4 regions of the Bacillus sp. EB106-07-01-XG149 genome follow, and region 1 is predicted to be linked to each of the others. Evidence: predicted binding sites of a transcription regulator. Region 1 holds the regulator's gene; each other region holds the start of a gene.

Region 1 (4,219 bases):
CAGCTACATCATTTGTTTTGCTAGCAACTTCTGCTACTAATTTTGCACCCATGTTTTCGAATGCATCTTCTAATTCGATTTCTTTTGCGATTGTTACACCGTCATTTGTAATAAGTGGTGAACCGAATTTTTTCTCAAGTACAACGTTACGACCTTTTGGTCCAAGCGTTACTTTAACTGCGTTTGCAAGAGTGTCGACACCGCGAAGCATCGAACGACGTGCTTCTTCACTAAATTTAATATCTTTTGCCATAATAATTGACCCCCTTGAATTTTTTAAGATTTATATAATTAACCAATAACTGCTAAAATGTCACTTTCACGTAAAATCAAGTAGTCAGTACCTTCGTATTTTACTTCAGTACCTGCATATTTTGAGAAGATGATAAGATCACCTGCAGCTACCTCTAAAGCAACACGCTCACCATTTTCAAGCACTCGACCAGTACCTACTGCAATAACTTTACCCTCTTGTGGTTTTTCTTTTGCAGTGTCTGGTAATACAATACCACTTGCTGTTTTTTCTTCTGCTTGAACAAGCTCAATTACAACGCGATCACCTAATGGCTTTAGCATGAACAATAACCTCCTCATTTTGTTATGTAAATTTTATTTATTAGCACTCAAGTCACCCGAGTGCTAACACACTTATAATAATAAATAATCTCAATTTCTTTTGCAAGTAAAAAAATCATAATTTTTTCGCAAATTAAGCTATACACTTTTCTATATAGAGTCCCTCTTCTTCTACCTTTACTATATGAATCGTTGTTTCCACTACTCGTATGTTACAATATGAAAGGACACCCTAAGTTGTTTTCGCTATACACACAACTTTCTCCTGTCTTCTATTATAATTTCAAATAAGGATTTACGAAAAAAACATAATTTAAGTGAAGTTTATATCGTAGGTAGCATACTTACATGTTATCCTACCTTATCTCATACACTAGAGTTAGAAAGGATGGTTAAACCATTTGAAAAAACAATATTGGTGGGTTATCGTTACATACATTTTAATGCAGTTATCATCCATTGCTGGATTACCACTTCTGCTGAAAACTGGACTTTATGATAACAGAGGATTTACTAGAGAAGAGAAATTTCAACTCATAACTGGCCACTGGGCAATCATTAGCTTCTTTATTGCATTATGTATCGTACTTTGGTTACTTAGAACAGATATTCGTGACAGACGTTTAGATACAATGCGCTCTACTGTTCCAGCTACGATTGGTTGGATTTTTATTGGGTTCTTCCTAGCATTTTTCTCACAAAGTATTGCCGGTATGATAGAAATGCGTGTATTAGGAATTAAACCTGGATCAGAAAATACAGCAAGACTTATGGATATCGCAAGAACGACACCTTGGTTCCTTATCGTTATCTCTATAATAGGACCTATTTTGGAAGAAATCGTATTTAGAAAAATTTTATTTGGTACACTTTATAAGAAGTTTAACTTCTTTATTGCTGCTATCATTAGTTCTCTTGTATTCGCAGCAATTCATTTTGATTTCACTCACTTATTGGTATACACTTCTATGGGACTCGTATTCGCCTTTTTATATGTAAAAACGAAGCGTATTATCGTCCCTATCGCGGCTCATGTTGCAATGAATACATTAGTTGCAGTTGCTCAAGTTTTAATGAGCAATGAACAAATTCAAGAAATGATTAAAGAAGCTGAAAAAATGCAAGGCTTTATCGGAGGATTTTTAGTATGAGGAACTCACCATTGTTCATGGCTGCATTGTACTTCCTTCTAGGATGTATCTTTACACGCTTCGCCATTACGAACGTAACAGATACAATCTGGAATATGTGGACAATACTATTTGCAGTTATGGCAACAATTGATTTTAATTTGGCACTTCGCCTTATCTTAGTTAAATTCACAAAGAAAAAACAATAATAAAACGCAGAGGTCGCTTCCTCTGCGTTTTATTGTGGATAATTCTTTAAAAAGTAAACAAGTGTTTGTAACTCTACCGCTAAATCAATATGGTGAATTCTTATATTATCTGACACATTTAAGCGCGCTGGTGTGAAATTTAAAATACCATGCACGTTCGTTTCTGCCAATCTATCTGCTACAGATTGTGCTACTGTAGCGGGTACTGTTAATATTGCCACTTGTATATCAGTTGATAAACGTTCTTCTAATTCATCTAAATGATATACAGGAATGCCCCCGATTTCTGTCCCGACTTTCTCTTCACTAACATCAAACGCCATTTCAATTTTTGTATTATTGTTTTTCGTGAAATTATAATGTAAGAAAGCGGTCCCTAAATTACCTACTCCAATAAGTGCTACACGTGTTATATCATCTTGGTCGAGTGTTTCACGGAAAAATGATAATAAATAATTTACGTTATATCCATAACCTTTTTTCCCTAACGCTCCAAAATATGAAAAATCTCTTCGAATCGTTGCGGAATCAACTTTTACCGCTTCGCTCAATTCGGCTGATGAAACACGTTGCTTACCAGAAAGAGATAAGTTTTGGATAAATCGATAGTATAGAGGCAATCGTTTGGCAGTGGCCTGTGGAATTTTTTGCTGATCCATATAACCTCTCCTCTCTTCCTATCTTTATTCATATACTTGAATCAAATACAGAAGTTTAGCACTCATGAATTTCCCTGTATAATAAAGAGAAGAAGTATTCTCTCTTTATTTTAAACTATACACTATTTTTAGTATGATTGAGAAATATAAACATGGCAAAGTTAAGAAATTATTTGAGGTGAAAACATTGATTTTATTACAAGTAAACGCGCTTACGAAATTATACGGTGCAGAAACGATTCTTGCAAACATAAAATTAGAAGTTCAAACGAAAGATCGTATCGCATTAGTCGGACGAAATGGGGCCGGAAAATCTACATTATTAAAAATAATAGCTGGTGAGCTATCTCATGATGGTGGCGAAATTATAAAACCGAAAGATGTCTCAATCGGATATTTAGCTCAAAATACCGGGTTAGAAACATCTTTAACAATTTGGGATGAAATGTTAACCGTCTTTACACACTTGCAGCAAATGGAGACAAAACTTCGAAGGCTAGAGCAAGAGATGGGAAAAGAAGAAAACTTTTCAAACGAGGCTACATATGAAAGATTATTAGCTGATTATGACCAATTGCAATTAGATTATAAAGATCAAGGTGGATATCAATATGAAGCAGATATTCGCTCGATTTTAAGTGGTCTTGGCTTCCCAGTTGAAACGCACCAGACGACGATTTCTACATTAAGTGGTGGACAAAAAACACGATTAGCTCTCGGTAAATTATTATTAACGAAACCAGACCTACTTATTTTGGACGAGCCTACAAACCATTTAGACATCGAAACATTAACATGGCTTGAACAATATTTACAAGGCTATCCTGGCGCAATACTAATCGTTTCTCATGACCGTTATTTCTTAGATAAACTCGTTACACAAGTATATGAAATTTCGAATAAAGAAAGCAGACGATTTGTTGGTAACTACAGTAAATATTTAGACTTGAAATCAGCATTATACGAGCAAGACATGAAACGTTATGAAAAACAACAAGATGAAATCGCTAAGCTTGAGGATTTCGTTCAAAAAAATATAGCTCGCGCATCTACGACAAAACGTGCTCAAAGCCGTCGTAAACAATTAGATAGAATGGAATTATTGACTAGACCTTTAGGTGATTCTAAGTCAGCATCCTTCCACTTCGATATCGAAAAACAAAGTGGAAATGATGTTTTACAAGTAAAGGATGCAACTATCGGCTATGATGATGATCCGATTATTGAACATGTAACTATGCGCTTAACTCGCGGGGATAGCGTTGCTTTAGTTGGTCCAAACGGAATTGGGAAATCCACATTATTAAAATCACTTGTGAATAAGTTACCACTATTAAATGGTGATGTTTCTTTCGGATCCAATGTATCTGTTGGTTATTATGATCAAGAACAAGCAAACTTAACATCTTCTAAGCGAGTTTTAAATGAGTTATGGGATGAATATCCACTGCAGCCCGAAAAAGAAATTCGCACGATATTAGGTAACTTCTTATTCACAGGGGATGATGTACTAAAACCAGTATCTTCTCTTAGTGGTGGACAAAAAGCTCGATTAGCTCTTGCAAAACTTATGATGCAAAAATCGAATTTATTAATTCTCGATGAACCTACGAACCATCTTGATTTAAATAGTAAAGAAATTTTG
Region 2 (4,219 bases), on a different contig from region 1:
AGGTATTATCACGATTTATCTATTAAGGAAATTGCTGAGATTCTTAATTCTCCAGAAGGAACCGTAAAATCTCAATTACATCGAGCAAAGCAAGCCTTACGCCCCATTTTAAAGGAGGGATATAGTTATGAATAAAGAAGAATTTAATCACCATATCAATGATATTCCTATACCAGAAGATAGGTTAATTCAAAGAGAAAAAACAGCCGTGCTTCAAGCTAAGAAAAATCAATACCGTAGAAAAAATACAATGAAGTATTCTAGTCTTGTTGCTTGTGGAATATGTGTTTCTCTCTTAGGTTCTGGATTCATTTCTCCTACTATGGCAAAGACATTATCGAGTGTTCCAGTTATAGGCTCCATTTATGCACAATTTAATGATATTGCTTCTGATAAAATTGAAAAGGATGAGCTTGCTACATCAATTGAGAGACAAGATAACCATAGTGGTTTAACGATGAATGTGAAAGAGGCTGTTTACGATGGTGGACGTTTAGTGGTCACGGTGGAATACAAAGGAGAAAACCCTATTTCCAAAAGTAATGAAGAGAAAGCTGGATTTAGTTATGTAACCATTAATGGGAAAGAAGTTAGAGCTGCAATTGGTTCTACTTCACAGAAGTCAAAAGGACAAAACACTATTATTGAGCAGCATGAATTTACTCTGGCTAATTACGGTGAATTTGGTGATAAAATTGATGTTTCCGTCCATGGGAAAGATTTATTTGGACAAATAGGAACATGGAACGTAGCATTTCCTCTTACAAAAGTTGAAAGTGAGATTCGTAAATTCACTCCTAATATAAAAACATTAACGAAAGATAATCTGTATGCATTAATAGTAGATCAAGTAACCTTTTCGTCACTTTCAACGAGGATTGATTTGACCTTTGATTATCCAAAAGAAATGGAAGCTAATGATAGCTGGCCAGCACTCGATTATACTGTCACTGATGATGAAGGAAGAATCTACGAAGGAGTCAGCTTGCAAGTTGGTAGCACGGGACTATACGGACACCATATTGTTTTAGCTCTTCCACCAATGGATAATCCTCCAAAATCCTTAACAATTGAACCTACGTATCTTAGTGGTCTAAATGCTACATTAAAAAATGGAGGTGCTGAAGATTTGAAAACGACTGTGTTGCTACGATAATTGAAGAGACTTGTTAGGTTCCCATGTCTATTGACTGTTAATAAGTGATGGTATGTTAATTTGACGTGTATGGAAAAAATATCGCTATCCAGCTAAGAGAAATTTGTATCTATATAATCAAAAGACGCTATTCTTTTTGTAGAAGTATACAGAAATGGTGGCGTTTTTATGCTGCTATCATTGTCGAGTTTAGTCGGTAAGTCGATATATTGCAAAAATCGCTGATATAATTTCAATTACCAAAAAAACCTTTTCACAATCTAAAGAAAACGCCTCCATTGAGATTGATTTCATACTTGATTTAATAACTTTACACTCTATGTGAAAAAGTTCACAAATAGGTCATAATTTGTGAAGTAATTCACAATAATACGTGCTACAATATGAATGTAAAGAAGTTAAACAACATTAAATTAGTATTTTAATTAATTACTTAAACAATCATAAAAAAATAGATGTGAACAATAGAGAGGGGAAATTAACATGAAAAAAGGTATCAATCGTGTAGTATTAGTAGGAACAGGAGCTGTAGGTTGTAGTTACGCTTACTCAATGATCAACCAAGGTGTAGCTGAAGAATTCGTACTTGTAGATGTTAATGAAGCAAAAGCAGAAGGGGAAGCAATGGACTTAAGCCATGCGGTACCATTCTCTCCATCACCAACAAAAGTTTGGAGCGGTAGCTATGCAGATTGTAAAGATGCAGATTTAGTAGTTATCACTGCTGGATTACCACAAAAGCCAGGTGAAACTCGTTTAGATTTAGTTGAGAAAAACACAAAAATCTTTAAACAAATCGTTCGCGGTATTATGGATAGCGGATTCGATGGAATCTTCTTAATCGCAACTAACCCAGTAGATATTTTAACTTACGTAACTTGGAAAGAATCTGGTCTACCAAAAGAGCGCGTAATCGGTTCTGGTACTACTTTAGACTCTGCTCGTTTCCGTTACATGTTAGGTGACTACTTAGATGTAGATCCACGTAACGTTCATGCTTACATCGTTGGTGAACACGGTGACACTGAACTTCCAGTATGGAGCCATGCTACTATCGGTGTACAAAAACTAGAAACAATCTTAGCTAACAACGAACAGTACAAACAAGAAGACTTAGATAAAATCTTCGAAAACGTACGTGATGCAGCTTACCATATCATCGAGCGTAAAGGTGCAACTTACTACGGAATCGGTATGTCACTACTTCGTGTAACTAAAGCAATCTTAAGCAACGAGAACAGCGTATTAACTGTATCTGCATATCTTGAAGGACAATATGGTGAGAAAGATGCTTTCGTAGGTGTTCCAGCTGTTATTAACCGCGAAGGTGTACGTGAGATCGTAGAACTTGAGCTAAATGAAGATGAAAAAGCGAAATTCGCTCATTCTGTAAAAGTATTAAAAGAAACAATGGCACCAGTACTATAATAATTGCTAAATAATTCAGAGGCGGGAAACTGCTTCCTACCTCTGAGTTTTTATATAATTTAAAGGATTTACCGAAAGAATTCTCTTTCCAGAGGCGCGTGAAGGGCGATAGCCCAGTGATAGGTGGGAGATGAATTTCGGTTTGGCATAGCCAAAAACTTTTGATAAACTAGCTATATGAAGTTCTTTGATAACTTGATATAGAAGGTTGCAGGAAGAAAATAGCGTGCGAAAACCAAGCCATTCGGTTCCTGCGTAAAATATCAACCGTATAAAGAGAGCGTCCAATCGTTGGACATCTAGGGGTGGAACGCCCCGAAGTAACGCTCAGGGAGACGAAAGGTTACTTTCGTCGTGGAACTGAGAAGCTCCCACTTCAAGCTTTGCTAAGTGGCGAGTAGTTCACTATAAATTCCTTTTCCGTTTTCCCTTGTATATCCCCAATATACCCCCTTTTGCTGGATAAGGGTCGTTTATAGAAAAGAGCACTCTACTTTATATAGAGTGCTCTTTATTATTATTTTTTAGGCGTTAATCATAATTTCTTTAAAATATCTGCTAGTGTACCGCTTTTTGATTTTTCAACAGGTGTTTGTGATTTAGATGCACCTGGACCTTTTTTCAAGAAGTTCTTTTCAACGAAGCGAATGTCTTTTTCATCGACAATGCCGTCGTTATTAAGATCGCCGCCTTTTACAGATACTCCTTTTTTACCATAGTTGCTAGCGATAATTTCGGTTTGATTTAGTTTTCCTATTTATTTTGCCTCTGATATAATCAGCCTTATAAGAGGAGACTTTTGGTATAACCATGAAATTAAATAATAGTAACTCAGTGTTCATGTTGTGTTATCACCTTTGGTGGCTCGCCGTAGATAAAGTAAAACAGTTTATGGGAAATCAAGGCGAAAAGTGAGATGAATTAATATGACAAAGCATAATAAGGCGTACAAATTTCGTCTGTATCCAACAGAAGAACAAGCAAATCTGATACGTAAAACTTTTGGGTGTGTACGCTTTGTATATAACAAAATGCTAGCTGAACGGAAAAAAGTATACGAAAAATACAAAGAGAACAAGGAAGAACTAAAGAAACAAAAATTCCCTACTCCTGCGAAATACAAGGTGAAGTATGAATGGTTGAAAGAAGTCGATTCATTAGCATTGGCTAACGCTCAATTAAACTTGCAAACTGCGTATAAGAATTTTTTTAGTGGTCAAAGTGATTTTCCTACATTCAAAAGTAAAAAGAGTAGAAAATCCTATACAACAAATAGAGTAAACGGAAATATTATGTTATTTCATGGTTATATCAAACTACCGAAATTGAAATTAGTGCGATTGAAACAACATAGAGAGATACCGCAAAACCATATCATTAAATCATGCACGATTTCGCTGACATCAACTGGTAAGTATTATGTGTCTGTTTTAACTGAATATGAAAAGGAAATTGTTCAGAAAGAAGTAGAAAGTGTAGTTGGATTAGACTTCGCAATGGCCGAATTGTATGTGAGTAGCGAAGATGAGAAAGCCAATTATCCTCGCTTTTATCGTCAGATGCTGAATCGATTAGCAAAGGCACAACGAGTATTAGCAAGACGTGTGAAAGGCTCAGTGCGCTGGAATAAACAGC
Region 3 (4,219 bases), on a different contig from region 1:
CAATGTTAATCGCTGATGCCACATCAACAGCACTTGGAACAAATCTCTCAGCCAAGATAACGACATACACTTGTAGCCCTGGAACATTCATAAACGCAAATAGTCCCATAAAAATAATTGTGATGAGTCCAGCGACTTTAAATGGTGCTGTAAATGTTAAAACAAATAATACAATCGCTTGAATAAAGAACATGTAAAATAATGCTCGAATCGGATTATGATTTGATAATTTTCCGCCAACCATATTCCCAATCGCAATTGCAATTCCGTACACTAACAAAATAATTGTAACGGTACTTGATTTAAATCCTGTTACTTCTTGTAATAGCGGAGATAAATACGTAAATGTTACGAATGTCCCCCCGTACCCTAATGCAGTAATAGTAAATACAAGTAATAGTCTTCCATTCGTAATCAGTTTGAATTGATCACGAAATGATACGGATGTACCTTTTTTCAAGTTAGACGGAATCAGCATACTGTTAGCGATTAAGGCAACGATTCCAATTGCCACAATTACCATAAACGATGCTCTCCAACCAAATTGTTGACCGATAAATGTTCCAATCGGTACACCTGTAATGGTCGCAACAGTTAAACCAGTAAACATAAATGCAATTGCACTTGCACGTTTATTCTCTGGTACAAGCGCAGCCGCAATTGTGGATCCTATCGACATAAAAACACCATGCGCAAACGCAGATACAACCCTCGCGATAAGTAACACAGTAAAACTTGTTGCCACTGCCGCAATTCCATTACCAATAATGAAAATAGTCATAATCCACATTAATAACGTCTTTCGCGACATACTAGCTGTTAACGACGTTAATACTGGGGCACCAAACGCTACTCCTAATGCATATAAAGAAACGGTTAAACCCGCTGTTGTAACAGAAACATGTAAATCCTCTGAAATAGATGGTAATAAACCGACACTAATAAATTCGGTTGTACCAATTCCAAACGCACTAATTGCTAGTGCTAATAAAGCAAACATACTTCTTCGATTCGTCTGTACTGCCGAAGAAGATACTGTATATGAATTCAATTGAACTCCTCCTTAATGCGAGAAATCCAATCATAATAGTGTGATAAAAAGGCCTTTTTATCTTCTACAAACATAACTTTACTGCTGATATATGCTATTATGAATGGCTTCACTCTTTTTTTGAAGAACGCACTTTAAAGTACGATAGGTACCAAAAAGTAACATAGGCACTTTTTAGTACCGTACTACTCATTTCCCTCTTACATATGCTATTATGGAACATATTCAACATGATAAAAAGTACGTACTTTAAAGTGCTATAGGTACTTTTTAGTAACATTTAAATTATTTAGCTTCTTTTGTTGGAGAACTGAAATCTATATTCATCAAAGGAGATTTTTTATATGAAGAAATATAATATTCCCGTTGAAGCGACTTTAGAGGTTATCGGCGGAAAATGGAAAGTCGTTATTCTTTGCCACTTAACGAAAGGTACAAAGAGAACGAGTGAATTAAAACGTCTCATGCCTGGTATTACACAAAAGATGTTAACACAGCAATTACGCGAATTAGAAGAAGACGGAGTTATTCAAAGAAAGGTATACAATCAAGTACCACCGAAAGTAGAATATTCTCTTACAGACTACGGTTGGTCTTTAGAATCCATTCTTGATTCTCTTTGTACTTGGGGCGAATGCCACCTTGAAAAAAGCGGTAACACATCGATGCTAATTACAGAAGGTGAACAATAAAAAAAGGAAAAAATGAACATAACTTTGTCCATTTTTTCCTTTTTTTATTTATATATACGTACATTTCCTACCTTATCAAAATAATTTATGCGCTTTCACGCCTTGTCAGTACTACGTTATACGCTTAATATCAAATAATTAGGAATCATTTTTATGTTAACATAGGTGTATATAGTATATAATATAGGATATATATTATATACACTTTCCGATAAAGGAACTTTCCATTATGCGGACAAGCCATGTATCGGACAGTTCATAAATAATAGGTAGGACATTATGGTTTTGGATTTATGATTTCAGCTTACTTGCTGGCATAAATTTAAAGGCATTTTATTGTGCTTTGTGAAACTTTGTATAAAGTTTCGCAAACGTTTACTATCTTACCTATCAAAAATAAGAGTATTGCTATCGTAAAGGAGAATTGGAGATGCCAGAAACTATGACTCAAACAAAGCCAGAACAAGAAACTGTACAAATTTCTGCTAGCCAAGGACAACTTGATGTACTTGATCAGTTGTTAAAACCTGAGGTACAAGAATCATTAACAACACTAGTAGAACAGCTTCCAAAATTAACTGAGCTTGTTAATATTTTAACTAAGTCTTATGACTTCGCTCAAACTGTTGCTACTGATGAAGTATTAAAAAGCGACACTGTTAGTGCAATCACAGAGCTTGTAGAACCTGTAAAAGATACAGTGAAAGGCATGGCTGCAACTGCTATCGAAGCGAAAGATCGTGCTGACGAAAGCAACGAAGTTATCGGCCTGTTCGGTCTATTAAAATTACTAAAAGACCCACAAGCACAAAAAATGTTCCGCTTTGTGAACGCATACCTTCAAATTAGTGCAGAACGTAACAATAAATAATTTAACTTATAACAACAATTAGTAAAGACGGGGGATATCATACTATGTCAAAACAAATTGTCATCTTAGGCGCTGGTTATGGCGGTCTTCTTGCCGCTTTAAACGTACGTAAATATTACAGCAAATCAGAAGCACAAGTTACAGTGATTAACCAATACCCAACACACCAAATCATCACTGAACTACACCGCCTTGCAGCTGGTAACGTTGCTGAGCAAGCAATTGCAATGCCACTTACAAAGCTTTTCAAAGGTAAAGACATCGATCTTAAAATCGCAACAGTTGAGTCATTCTCAGTTGATAGCAAAGAAATTAAACTAGCTGGTGGCACTACTTTATCTTACGATGCACTTGTAGTTGCTTTAGGAAGTAAAACTGCTTACTTCGGTATTCCAGGACTAGAAGAAAACAGCATGGTATTAAAATCTGCTGCTGATGCAAACAAAATCTACAAACACGTTGAAGACCGTATTCGTGAATACGCGAAAACGAAAAACGAAGCTGATGCTACAATTGTAATCGGCGGTGGCGGATTAACTGGCGTTGAGCTAGTTGGTGAGCTTGCTGACATTATGCCTAAACTTGCAAAAAGCCACGGCGTAAATCCAAAAGAAGTTAAACTTCTTCTTGTTGAAGCAGGTCCAAAAATCCTTCCAGTATTACCAGACCACTTAATCGAACGTGCAACTACTAGCCTAGAAGCACGCGGTGTTACATTCTTAACAGGTCTTCCTGTAACAAACGTTGCTGGCAATGAAATCGACTTAAAAGACGGTCAAAAACTTGTTGCTAACACATTCGTTTGGACAGGCGGCGTACAAGGTAACCCATTAATCGGTGAATCAGGCCTTGAAGTAAACCGTGGCCGTGCAACAGTTGATGCATACCTACAATCTACTTCTCACAAAGACGTATTCGTTGCTGGAGACAGCGCTGTTGTCTTCTCTCCAGACGGTCGTCCATACCCACCAACTGCACAAATCGCTTGGCAAATGGGTGAGTTAATTGGATACAACTTATACGCAGCACTAGAAGGCAAAGCTTTCGAAGAGTTCGCACCTATTAACTCTGGAACACTTGCTAGTCTAGGACGTAAAGATGCTGTTGCTACAATTGGAGCAAGCAATACTCCACTTAAAGGCTTACCAGCATCATTAATGAAAGAAGCAAGTAACGTTCGTTACTTATCACACATTAAAGGTCTATTCAGCTTAGCTTACTAATCTGAATATAAACCCGAATCATGCCCTGCATGGTTCGGGCTATTTTTATCCGTAATATTCTCTACTTACTTATATTCGGCAAAGAATTACTATAACCCTTTTCAATTATCTAAATATACTGACTTTTTTGTGTCGAAATTGTGTATATGAAAAGAGTGAAAGCATCTTTCTTACTTCCACTCTTCCACAAAAATTATTATCCCAATTTCACTAAGCTGTAGTTCTTCTTCCCTTTACGAATAATAATAAATCGTCCATCAAATGAATTTTCTACAGTAACATCTGTACCCACATCCATTACTTTTTCACCATTCATCGAAATAGCTCCATTATTAATATCTTCACGTGCTTGTCGTCTAGATGGTTCAATCCCTAAATCGAC
Region 4 (4,219 bases), on a different contig from region 1:
GGAAAAGTAATGTGAATGTAGAAACGCTAAAAGATTATTCACAAGAAGAATTGTTAGAAGTATTTAAAAATCAATGTACAAACATTCATACAACTGTAGTGGAAACGACAAACGACCGTTTACGTGAAGATATTCAAAAAGTAATCGTGGAAAACGGCGGGGGACCTATTATGTTATCGGCAGATGAACGTTTTGATTCTTATGGATTAACTTCTTTATTTAAAGAAGAGCTTCCAAAGCAAAATGTTGAAGTGAATGTATGGGATCCTGAGAAAAAAGAAGAGAATATGCGTATCGCAGAAAGAGCGAATATTGGAATCGCATTTAGTGATTATACTTTAGCTGAATCTGGTACGATTGTTGTACAAAGTCATAAAGGTCAAGGTCGTTCTTTACACTTTTTACCAACTGTTTACTTTGCTATTATTCCACGTGAAACACTTGTGCCTCGTATTACACAAGCTGTTCAGGATATGAACACACGTGTAGAAAATGGCGAGGCAGTAGCATCTTGTATTAACTTTATTACAGGACCTAGTAACTCGGCAGATATTGAAATGAATCTTGTTGTCGGAGTACACGGACCATTAAAAGCAGTATATTTCATCGTATAAAAGAGGGGAAAGCAGGCCAGAAAATGGCCTGCTTTTTTAATAGAATAGAAATAATATGAAGTAGAATTTCTCTCCTTTTTTTGCTATGTTCTTCTGGAAAGGAGAGGAAGGGATGTTCACTTATTTATATGCATTGTTAGTGGGGATGGTGTTTGGTTCTTTTTTTATGTTAATTGCGATGAGAGTGCCGCTAGGTGAGTCTATCATTACCCCTCGTTCACATTGTCATTATTGTAAGTATGTGCTAAAGCCAAAAGAATTGATCCCAATCATTTCATTTTGTATACAACGGGGACGTTGTACGAATTGTAAGAGGAAAATTTCAATTTTGTACGTAGTATTTGAACTTGTAACCGGAATGATATTTTTTCTTACTGTATATATGATTGGGGTGGAACGAGAGCTTATCATCATTTTATCGCTATTTTCGCTACTTCTTATTATTTCAGTTACAGATTACATATATATGTTAATCCCAAATCGTATTTTAGCTTGGTTTGCCTGTTTACTCATTTTAGAATGTATTTTTGTACCGTTAGTGACTTGGACAGATAGTATAGTTGGTAGTGGCGTTATATTCATTTTGTTATATTGCATGCAAAAGATATATCCAGAAGGGCTTGGTGGAGGGGATATAAAATTACTTTCGTTACTTGGATTTATAGTGGGACTGAAAGGGATTTTTATGATTTTATTTTTAGCATCTTGCTTTAGTCTTTGTTTCTTTGGAGTTGGTATAGTATTAAAACGTATGAAAATGAGGAGCCAAATTCCGTTCGGTCCTTTTATTAGTCTTGGAGCAATATGTTACATGTTGGTCACGTATATAAAATAGAGAGGGGATAGAAAATGAATGTATATATGGATGATCAAAGAAGTTGTCCGTACGGGTATGTGCCCGCCACTACAGTAGAATGTGCTTTGCACATGGTTCGGGATTATGATGTGAATATTCTTTCCCTTGATTTTAATATGGGATGGGGGGGAAAGAAATGGATTAGATTTTCTAGAGGCTTTTTGTAAAGAGGGTTTATATGTAAATGAAATTCACCTTCATACGAATGATGTCATCGGTATGCACAAGATGAAACAGAGAATTAATAAGGGAAAGGAAGAAGGAGAAATTAATCCGCACCTTGTTGTTAAATATGTGGGGAGCTAAAAACTCCAAAGTAAAACTTTGGAGTTTTTAATGTTTCATATGTGCTTGTAACGGAATGATTTCTTCTTGTTGAGCTGCTACTAATTCAGTTTCTTCTTGTTTCACGTCAGGTACTTTTTTTGTTAAGTAATGGTATACCATACCGACAAAGACGGACCCGCCAATAATGTTACCGATTGTAACTGGAATTAAGTTATGAATAGCACCTGCAAAAGAAATTGTCTCCGGATGCGGTGAAACTAAAGATAGAGCAAACAGTGATAAGTTTGCAATGCTATGCTCGTAACCAGATAAGAAGAATGTGAAAACGAGTAGCATCATCATCATAATTTTTGCTGTATCACCTTTAACTTGAGAAGGTAAGAAACACGCAAGACATACAAGCCAGTTACATAAAATTGCTTTAAAGAATAATTGCATTGTAGGTGTATTCATTTTTCCTTCTACTACTTTATTCATGAAATGGCCGTGATCAATTGCTTCGAAAATTCCAGTTGCATAAAATAGTAAGGCAAAGAATAAAGCTCCAGCTAAATTCCCTGCATAACAAGCGAACCAGTTACGAAGTGTATCAGAAATCGTTGTTTCTTTTCTTAAAGTTGCTACAGTGAAGTACATTGTGTTTCCAGTAAACAATTCAGCACCGCCATATATAATAAGAACGAGAGCAATTCCGAAAAACATAGAAGCAGCTAAATAAGTTGCTGGTGAATCTGCAATGTGAAAAAAGTTACCTAATTTAAAACATAGTACAATAATAAAACCGATATAAATACCCGCAAGTGCGGCACGAATGAAATATTGCATCGGGTTTGTATCTAGCATTTGTTTTTTGCTCTTAGCCAGTTTGACAACATAATCTAATCCTTGTTCTAGCATGAGTAATACGCTCCTTTAGTACATCATCTATAAATACTCCTTATATGAATAAAGTACATGGAATCGTTCTTAGTTTCAATAAGTTTGTGCAATGTTTCACAAAAAGGACATACATAGATTAAGAAAACGTTTACAAAAGATAGTATAATGGAATTTTTTCTGGACATTGAGAGGGGGAAGGGAAAAAGAAAAAGCGCTGTAATTACAGCGCTTTTTCGTCTAAATTCTTTTCTACTTTTACTTCTACTTCTTTCGAGAAGAACCAGCCACCAACTGCGATTCCAACTAATACAATCCAGAATGTAAGTTTCCATGGCGTAGATTCTGGGAATGAATGCGGAATTACATTTAATGCAGGGTGTGCTAATGTATAAATTGCTAATTTCACACCAACCCAACCTACAATTAAAAATGCTGCGGTTTCAAGTCCTGGTTTACGTTTTAATATTTGTACGAAAGCAGTTGCTGCAAATCGCATAATGATTAATCCGATAAGTCCACCTACAAAGATAACAACGAATTGCCCAGTATCAAGACTACCAATTGTACCTAAGCCTGTTTTTGGTAAAGTCATTGCTAATGCAACAGCAGCTAAAATTGAATCAACTGCAAAGGCGATATCAGCAACCTCAACTTTAAATACAGTCCACCAAAAGTTCTCTTGTTTTTTCTTTGCTTCTTTTTCTTCTGTGTCTTCATCCGAATTCTTTTTAACATACGTTTTAAATAAGTGATTACCAGCGATAAACATAAGATAAATGGCACCGATTGCTTGCACTTGCCATACGTCGACTAGGAACGAAATCATAAATAACGATCCGAAACGGAAAACAAATGCCCCCGCTAATCCGTAAAATAGTGCTTTCTTTCGTTTTTCTTCTGGTAAATGTTTTACCATAATTGCAAGAACGAGAGCGTTATCAGCCGCTAAAATCCCCTCTAGTGCAATTAGGATGAGTAATACCCAACCATACTCCAATAATAATGATACATCCATGTACATTCTCCTCTCATTTCTATAAGTACTAAATAAGTGAAGAATTTCCCCACTATTTAGTTTCCCCATACTCCTGCCTATTAACTTTGGAAGAATTTGGAAATTAATACAAAAAAGACCTCTGCCGTTAATAGGCAAAGGTCTTGCTAGACATATGTAATGAAAATGCCAACAAAGCCGGAAGAACTAAGTTCTACGTAATGACGACTTTGTTTCCAAGAAATATTCTTGGACGCTACTCCCCTTTGGAGATATGCTATTGTACTCTCATTATATGGATAATTTATACGGTTGTCAACCTGTTAAAATATCTTCATTTGGATATTTTATTTTTCGGTTCTTTTTACGTGCAAATGAAAAAGCCAATGTTAAAGGTCCCATTTTCCCAAAAAACATCATAAAGATGATAATAGCTTTTCCGATCATAGTTAAGTGTGGTGTGAAATTCATACTGAGACCCACAGTCCCAAATGCTGAAAATACTTCGAAAGCACTCATCAATAGAGGAACTCGCTCAGTAATACTTAAAATTAAAATAGCAAAAAAGATAAATGAAATGGAAATAAT

What was found. The regulator Rex, encoded in region 1, represses fermentation and respiration genes when NADH is low (regulators of the CRP and FNR family bind a similar motif). The targets are predictions, from matches to a motif close to TTGTGAAATATTTCACAA.
Region 2: a site for Rex is predicted at 1,506-1,523, ahead of AC3WTA_RS12125 (L-lactate dehydrogenase). Genes of this name have one in related genera too.
Region 3: a site for Rex is predicted at 2,097-2,114, ahead of AC3WTA_RS21225 (DUF1641 domain-containing protein). Genes of this name have one in related genera too.
Region 4: a site for Rex is predicted at 2,740-2,757, ahead of AC3WTA_RS14175 (formate/nitrite transporter family protein). Genes of this name have one in related genera too.

Annotation. Positions count from the first base shown of each region.
Region 1 is NZ_JBYTDP010000016.1:7,649-11,867, forward strand. Features, by position in the region: gene groL (chaperonin GroEL) at 1-253, opposite strand, end outside; gene groES (co-chaperone GroES) at 292-576, opposite strand; gene AC3WTA_RS28230 (CPBP family intramembrane glutamic endopeptidase) at 978-1,727, shown strand; gene AC3WTA_RS28235 (YdiK family protein) at 1,724-1,915, shown strand; gene AC3WTA_RS28240 (redox-sensing transcriptional repressor Rex) at 1,945-2,574, opposite strand; gene AC3WTA_RS28245 (ABC-F family ATP-binding cassette domain-containing protein) at 2,762-4,219, shown strand, end outside.
Region 2 is NZ_JBYTDP010000002.1:1,140,477-1,144,695, reverse strand. Features, by position in the region: gene AC3WTA_RS12135 (sigma-70 family RNA polymerase sigma factor) at 1-135, shown strand, start outside; gene AC3WTA_RS12130 (DUF4179 domain-containing protein) at 128-1,156, shown strand; gene AC3WTA_RS12125 (L-lactate dehydrogenase) at 1,640-2,584, shown strand; partial or broken gene AC3WTA_RS12120 (hypothetical protein) at 3,120-3,332, opposite strand; gene AC3WTA_RS12115 (RNA-guided endonuclease TnpB family protein) at 3,511-4,219, shown strand, end outside.
Region 3 is NZ_JBYTDP010000005.1:293,649-297,867, reverse strand. Features, by position in the region: gene AC3WTA_RS21235 (MFS transporter) at 1-1,000, opposite strand, end outside; gene AC3WTA_RS21230 (winged helix-turn-helix transcriptional regulator) at 1,396-1,743, shown strand; gene AC3WTA_RS21225 (DUF1641 domain-containing protein) at 2,174-2,614, shown strand; gene AC3WTA_RS21220 (NAD(P)/FAD-dependent oxidoreductase) at 2,659-3,837, shown strand; gene tyrS (tyrosine--tRNA ligase) at 4,034-4,219, opposite strand, start outside.
Region 4 is NZ_JBYTDP010000003.1:369,199-373,417, forward strand. Features, by position in the region: gene AC3WTA_RS14160 (LutC/YkgG family protein) at 1-614, shown strand, start outside; gene AC3WTA_RS14165 (prepilin peptidase) at 727-1,449, shown strand; partial or broken gene AC3WTA_RS14170 (cyclic-phosphate processing receiver domain-containing protein) at 1,464-1,776, shown strand; gene AC3WTA_RS14175 (formate/nitrite transporter family protein) at 1,804-2,655, opposite strand; gene AC3WTA_RS14180 (TerC family protein) at 2,858-3,652, opposite strand; yybP-ykoY riboswitch at 3,743-3,908, opposite strand; gene AC3WTA_RS14185 (TrkH family potassium uptake protein) at 3,947-4,219, opposite strand, start outside.